Aureimonas sp. SA4125: one gene and its partner. The protein of the gene in region 2 binds, or shares a complex with, the protein of the main gene of each other region. Links are inferred from orthologs where the notes say so. Each region holds a gene or a part of one and is shown on either strand. Other genes may lie near its edges. The genes, in order: tig and rpsG.

The links.
Region 1: the proteins of rpsG (region 2) and tig are in contact, whole or in part, in a crystal structure (PDB 3GTY), measured with the Thermotoga maritima proteins. The link is inferred for Aureimonas sp. SA4125 from one-to-one orthologs. Residues at the interface, in WP_004081843.1 of Thermotoga maritima: Lys34, Lys52, Lys55, Glu59, Arg62, Gln63, Glu66, Asn67, Lys69, Val71, Arg95, Ala109, Lys110, Lys111, Gly112, Arg113, Pro114, Glu117, Glu121, Ile124, Ala125, Tyr127, Asn128, Asn129, Thr130, Gly131, Lys135, Asp139, Arg142, Met143; in WP_004081061.1 of Thermotoga maritima: Glu122, Val124, Val129, Leu130, Tyr133, Glu188, Gly259, Ile262, Tyr263, Glu266, Ser270, Glu273, Gln274, Glu277, Arg308, Gln311, Ile312, Ser315, Tyr316, Glu325, Arg329, Arg336, Leu363, Phe366, Trp367, Arg373, Leu377, Arg381, Leu384, Glu387.

The regions. Positions count from the first base shown.
Region 1 is NZ_AP025032.1:2,045,082-2,048,224, reverse strand. The notes cover bases 318-3,143. They hold tig (trigger factor), read right to left. Parts: upstream 2,500-3,143; coding sequence 1,135-2,499; downstream 318-1,134. Other genes in these bases: Sa4125_RS09485 (DUF1127 domain-containing protein), read left to right, coding at 3,072-3,143; Sa4125_RS09500 (mechanosensitive ion channel domain-containing protein), read right to left, coding at 318-932. Also shown: more of Sa4125_RS09500, read right to left, coding at 1-317. UniProt on the Bacillus subtilis protein: Involved in protein export. Acts as a chaperone by maintaining the newly synthesized protein in an open conformation. Functions as a peptidyl-prolyl cis-trans isomerase.
Region 2 is NZ_AP025032.1:2,518,063-2,521,167, forward strand. Bases 318-3,105 are described here. They hold rpsG (30S ribosomal protein S7), read right to left. Parts: upstream 2,053-3,105; coding sequence 1,582-2,052; downstream 318-1,581. Other genes in these bases: fusA (elongation factor G), read right to left, coding at 318-1,551; rpsL (30S ribosomal protein S12), read right to left, coding at 2,109-2,480; rpoC (DNA-directed RNA polymerase subunit beta'), read right to left, coding at 3,026-3,105. Outside these bases: more of fusA, read right to left, coding at 1-317.

The DNA of each region.
Region 1 (3,143 bases), 470 kb from region 2 along the record:
CACAGGCTGAGAAAGGCGACGATGAAGCGTACAGCATCGCCGGCGGCTGCATTGGAACTGGCTTCGACCACCGGCGCGACGAAGAGAAAGCTGTAGCCGAGGACCGAGATCAGTCGCGATATCCAGAAATACCAGTATCGCGCATGGCGGTCCCCGAAGGGTGTCAGGCGCAGTTTTGGCTGGTCGGGCGCGACGAAGACGTGAAAGAGGCCCTTGGTCACCTCGATGAAGAGAAAGGCGTTGAGAAACAGCGCCTGGTTGATGTTCGGTGGCCCGCCGAAGAAGAGGATCGCCGTGGCGTAGCCGGCGGCGAGACTGATCAGGATGGCCAGCAGACTGGCGCCCGTCAGCAGCAGGAGCAGGCCAAGCTTGGCCAGAGGGCCGGCATGTTCCGCCCGCTTTTCGAGCCGGTCGGCGATACGGTGCCTGATGGCGCTGAGGATCGCATAGATGGCAAAGACGATCAGCGCGACCAGCACGACCGGCAGGATGGCGTCGTAGAGCCGTGGCAGATGCACCGCGCTCGCGCCTGACAGGAGGCTCTCTGCCTCCCGAACGGAGACGGCGACCTGACCGGCGAGGGCAAAGCCCTGGCCCACGAGGATCTGGCTTGCCCGGGCGATTTCGCCGGGCACGGAAAGGCTTTCCGGGGAATCCGCCGGAGCCGCCGCGCCGGCGCCAGCCGCCGCCGCCGGTGACTTGTAGGCCGCGGCCTTCAGCGACTCCACCAGCTTCTGCCGGGTGTCGTCGTTCTCCAGGAGGCGGATCAGATCGTCCAGCGAGGGGTCCGCAGCGGCCGGGCTTTCGGCTGCGGCCGGCTCCTGAGCGGCTGCGGGGAAGGACAGGCCCGGGATTTGCGCGCTGGCTCCCGTCGAAGCGAACAGCATCGCCACAAACAGGAGGGCGGCGCCCGCGGAGATCAGTCTGTGCATCGAGGTGATTTCTTCGGTCCTGGTGTGGTCAGTCGGCCGATCCGGCCACCGGGGCAGGCTACGGCGGGCGGACATTTGCCGGCGCTGAGCCTGTCATAACGCACGCTTTGACGAGAATTTGGCACAGGCGGCAAGAAACCGCCGCTGAAATGCAAAAGGCCGGCAGATGAGCCGGCCTTTTGTCATGCGTCGATGCTGAAGATCAGGCGGCGGCGGTGACGCCGGCCTCGTCCTCGTCGTCCTTCAGGAGCTCTTCCTTCGTCACGATCTTGTCGGTGACGTCGACCGTGGCGAGCAGATGATCGACGACCTTCTCCTCGTAGAGCGGCGCGCGCAGGGCGGCGACGGCTTCGGGCGAGTTGCGGAAGTATTCGTAGATCTGCTGCTCCTGGCCCGGGTATTGCCGGACCTGCTCGAAGACCGCGCGCTGCAGCTCCTCATCGGTGATCTGGACACCGGCGCCCTCGCCGATCGACGAGAGAACGAGGCCGAGACGGACGCGGCGCTCGGCGAGCCGGCGGTATTCGGCCGTCGCCTTCTCTTCGGTCGTGTCCTCGTCCTCGAAGCTCTTGTCGTTCTTCTTCAGCTCGGCGGTGACCTGGCCCCAGATGTTGTTGAACTCGGCCTCGACGAGCTTCTCCGGCAGCTCGAAGTCGTAATCCTTGTCCAGCGCGTCGAGCAGCTGGCGCTTGACCTTCTGGCGGGTCGCGCTGCCAAACTGGCTCTCGATCTGCTCACGGACGAGGGTGCGAAGACGATCGATCGATTCGAGGCCCATGGTCTTGGCCAACTCGTCGTTCAGCTCGAGATCGCCCGGCTTGGAGACAGATTTCACCGTGATGTCGAACACGGCTTCCTTGCCCGCGAGATGGGGCGCGCTGTAGTCGTCGGGGAAGGTCACGGTGACCTTCTTCTCGTCGCCGGCGGAGACGCCGATCAGCTGGTCCTCGAAGCCGGGGATGAAAGTGTTCGAACCCAGCACAAGGCTCGACTCTTCGGAGGAACCGCCGTCGAAGGGCTCGTCGTCGATCTTGCCGACGAAAGCCATGTTGACCTTGTCGCCCGTTTCGGCCGCGCCTTCCTTGACCTCGTAGGTGCGGGCGTTCTCGGCGATGCGCTTGACCTGCTCCTCGACTTCCTCGTCCGAGATCTCGACCATCGGGCGCTCGATCGCGATCGCCTTGGTGTCCTTCAGGTCGAAGGCCGGCAGCGTCTCGTAGGACAGCGTGAAGACGAAATCCTTCTCGCCGTTCAGGACCTTCTCGGCGTCCTTCTCGTCCTCCGTCATTGCGACTTCGGGCTGCATGGCGGAACGCTCGTTGCGCTCGGCGATGACGGAGCGCGGGGTCTCGTTGATGATCTGGTTGACGATCTCGGCCATCATCGACCGACCGTACATCTTGCGAAGATGCGTCATCGGGACCTTGCCGGGCCGGAAACCCTTCAGCTTCGCCTGGCCCTTGGCCTCGTTGAGCCTGACCTGAAGCCGCGCTTCAAGGTCCGAGGCCGGCACGACGATCTCGATCTCGCGCTTCAGGCCCTCGGCCTTGGTTTCCGTTACCTGCATTGTCTCTAACCTTTTGACCTTGCGAGCGGCGGACCCTCTTTCGTCCGCCACATCGATGATGAATCCTGTCCCGTCGGCAAATGGTGCGGGTGGAGGGACTCGAACCCCCACGCTGTTAGGCGCTAGAACCTAAATCTAGTGCGTCTACCAATTCCGCCACACCCGCATGGCGCCGCACAGATGCCCTTGCAGGCGCGCGTCTCCATAACACCTGTCATCTGGGCGTTAAAGAGCAAATCGGGTCCCTCTTCGAGCGGGTAGACGGCGGTACCGTGCCCACGATCGGGCCATTGCGCCGCGATGCCACGCGCGGGCGACGCCGACGCTCTGAGAGACCGTTTCCATCCGGTTAACCCCCAGAACCCGATTTTCGCCGGCGGTCCGTTCCCCGATCCGGAACCCCAGCGTTTGCAGGATGCGAACCGATTTATGTTGCGATGCACAATGTGCAGATCAGCCATGCATTTTCGTCGCTGGTGCGTCGCCCTCCATGCATCTAAATATTGCTCAACGAAGCGGGACACGGCCACTCGGGCAGCCCCTTCAATCGATTTAGTCCCAAGGTGAGACCCATGAACCTCGTTCGTTCCTACAGCAACTGGCGCCGTTTTCGCGAGACCTGCAACGAGTTGAACCGGTTGTCG
Region 2 (3,105 bases):
GTGGATCTTGATGCGGGCGAACTGGCCCGTACCACCGGTCTGCTTCTTATGCGTGTAATCGACGTCGGCGCCACGCGTGATCGTCTCGCGGTAGGCAACCTGCGGCGCACCGATGTTCGCCTCGACCTTGTATTCGCGGCGCATGCGGTCGACGAGGATGTCGAGATGCAACTCGCCCATGCCGGCGATGATCGTCTGGCCCGACTCCTCGTCGGTCTTGACGCGGAAGGAAGGATCCTCGGCAGCCAGGCGGTTGAGCGCCAGGCCCATCTTCTCCTGATCGCCCTTGGTCTTCGGCTCGATCGCGATCTCGATGACCGGCTCGGGGAATTCCATGCGCTCGAGAATGACCGGCTTCAGCGGATCGCAGAGCGTATCGCCCGTGGTGACATCCTTGAGACCGGCGAGAGCGACGATATCGCCCGCGAACGCCTCTTCGATGTCTTCGCGCGAGTTGGAATGCATCTGCAGCATGCGGCCGAGACGCTCTTTCTTGTCCTTGACCGTGTTCTGCAGCGCGGTTCCCTTGGAAACCTTGCCCGAATAGATCCGGCAGAAAGTGAGTGAACCGACGAAGGGGTCGTTCATGATCTTGAACGCCAGCATCGACAGCGGCTCGTCGTCAGAGGCGCGACGCTCGATCTCGGCATCGTTCTTCGGGTCGATGCCCTTGATCGCCGGAACGTCGATCGGCGACGGCAGGTACTCGACGACGCCGTCGAGCAGCGGCTGGACGCCCTTGTTCTTGAAGGCCGAACCGCAGAAGATCGGCGTGAACCAAACGTCGCAGGTACCCTTTCGGATCAAGGCACGAAGCTTCGTGTTGTCCGGCATGACGCCTTCGAGATAGGCTTCCATCGCCGCCTCGTCGACTTCGACGGCGGTCTCGATCAGAAGCTCGCGATACTCCTTCGCCTTTTCGACCATGTCGGCCGGGATCTCGACGACGTCCCACTTCGCGCCGAGCGACTCGTCGCGCCAGATGAGAGCGTTCATCTCGATCAGGTCGACGACGCCCTTGAACTCGGTCTCGGCGCCGATCGGCAGCTGGACGACGATCGGACGGGCGCCGAGGCGCGTCTTGACCATTTCGACGCACCGGTAGAAGTCGGCACCGGTCTTGTCCATCTTGTTGACGAACATCATCCGGGGCACGTGATACTTGTCGGCCTGGCGCCAGACGGTCTCGGTCTGCGGCTCTACGCCGGCATTGGCGTCGAGCAGCGCGATCGCGCCGTCGAGAACGCGCAAGCTGCGCTCGACTTCAATGGTGAAGTCGACGTGGCCGGGCGTGTCGATGATGTTGAAGCGGCGCATGGTGCCGTCACGACCGGCCCAGTAGGTGGTCGTCGCAGCGGAGGTGATCGTGATGCCACGCTCCTGCTCCTGCTCCATCCAGTCCATGGTCGCAGCGCCGTCATGCACTTCGCCGATCTTGTGCGACTTGCCGGTGTAGTAGAGAATCCGCTCGGTCGTCGTGGTCTTGCCGGCGTCGATATGCGCCATGATCCCGAAGTTGCGGTAGTCCTCGATCTTATATTCGCGCGCCATATGGCTTCGCCTTTCAATAAACTTCGGGGGTTACCAGCGGTAGTGCGAGAAGGCGCGGTTCGCTTCCGCCATGCGGTGCGTGTCTTCGCGCTTCTTGACGGCGGTACCACGATTGTTCGCTGCATCCATCAGCTCGCCGGACAGACGATCGACCATGGTCGTCTCGTTCCGGTTGCGGGCAGCGGTGATCAGCCAGCGGATCGCCAGCGCCTGACGGCGCTCGGGACGAACGTCGACCGGGACCTGGTAGGTTGCACCGCCGACGCGCCGCGAACGGACTTCGACGTGCGGCGCAATGTTCTCGAGCGCCTGATGGAAGATCGTCAGAGCCTCCTGGCGGCTCTTGTCCTTGACCACGTCAAACGCGCCATAGACGATCCGCTCGGCGATCGACTTCTTGCCGTCGTACATGACGGCATTCATGAACTTGGTGACAACGAGATCGCCGAACTTCGGGTCCGGGTTGATTTCGCGCTTCTCGGCACTGTGACGACGGGACATCTATAGGTCTCTCAATCTCTGGCAGTCGGTTCTGGCTTCAGGAACCGTCGGGCGCCTTACTTCGGACGCTTGGCGCCGTACTTCGAACGCCGCTGCTTGCGGTCCTTGACACCCTGGGTATCGAGGACGCCGCGGATGATGTGGTAGCGAACGCCGGGAAGATCCTTCACGCGACCGCCGCGGATCATGACCACGGAGTGCTCCTGAAGGTTATGGCCCTCGCCGGGAATGTACCCGATGACTTCGAAACCGTTCACGAGGCGAACCTTGGCGACCTTACGCAGAGCCGAGTTCGGCTTCTTCGGCGTCGTCGTGTAGACGCGGGTGCAGACACCGCGCTTCTGCGGGTTGGCTTCAAGGGCCGGAACCGTGTTGCGCTCGGCAGGGCGAACGCGCGGGTTGCGGATCAACTGGTTGATGGTCGGCATTCCAACCTTACCTCTTCTTTCAAATTCCGGTTCGCCACGAACGGCAAGGCCGGCATCATGGGTGGAACCCATCATGCACGTATCCAGGCATCGATCCGCATGTGTTGCGGACTGCCTGGAAAAATGCAGAGGACCGACAATGTCGGTCATGCGGCCAGCGATTTGTCGTCTCGTTGAACGGGGCCTTGTTTGAAGCGCTTTTCCCGGACGCGGCGTCCTGGGGAAGATTCGGCTTCACATCGGCTCTGTTGGCCGGTGTTTAACGATTCCACCCCTGCCCGTCAAGGGTTGTCCGGCAATGCTTTTGCTTCGGAGGCCATGCGCCGGGATCGAAGCGTAAAGAATGCGTGAAGATCGACGCTTTAGTGACTCTTCGTCACCGCCAAGCAGATCCGGATCGTTGCCGACCCCCCTGCCCGTCTTATTGGCGGCTGTCCCCGGCACAACGGCAGCTGGGCGCCCTCATAAACAAAGAAGGCCGCCCCCGGGGACGGCCTTCTTCTTACACTGCGCACTCGGGCGACGTCGCCGCCGGAGCGATCGCCCTATTCGGCGGCGTTCGTCATGTCCGTCAGCATGCGGTCCGCACCTGCGGCGTTCGACGTTGCGCGGCGATCCTCGATGA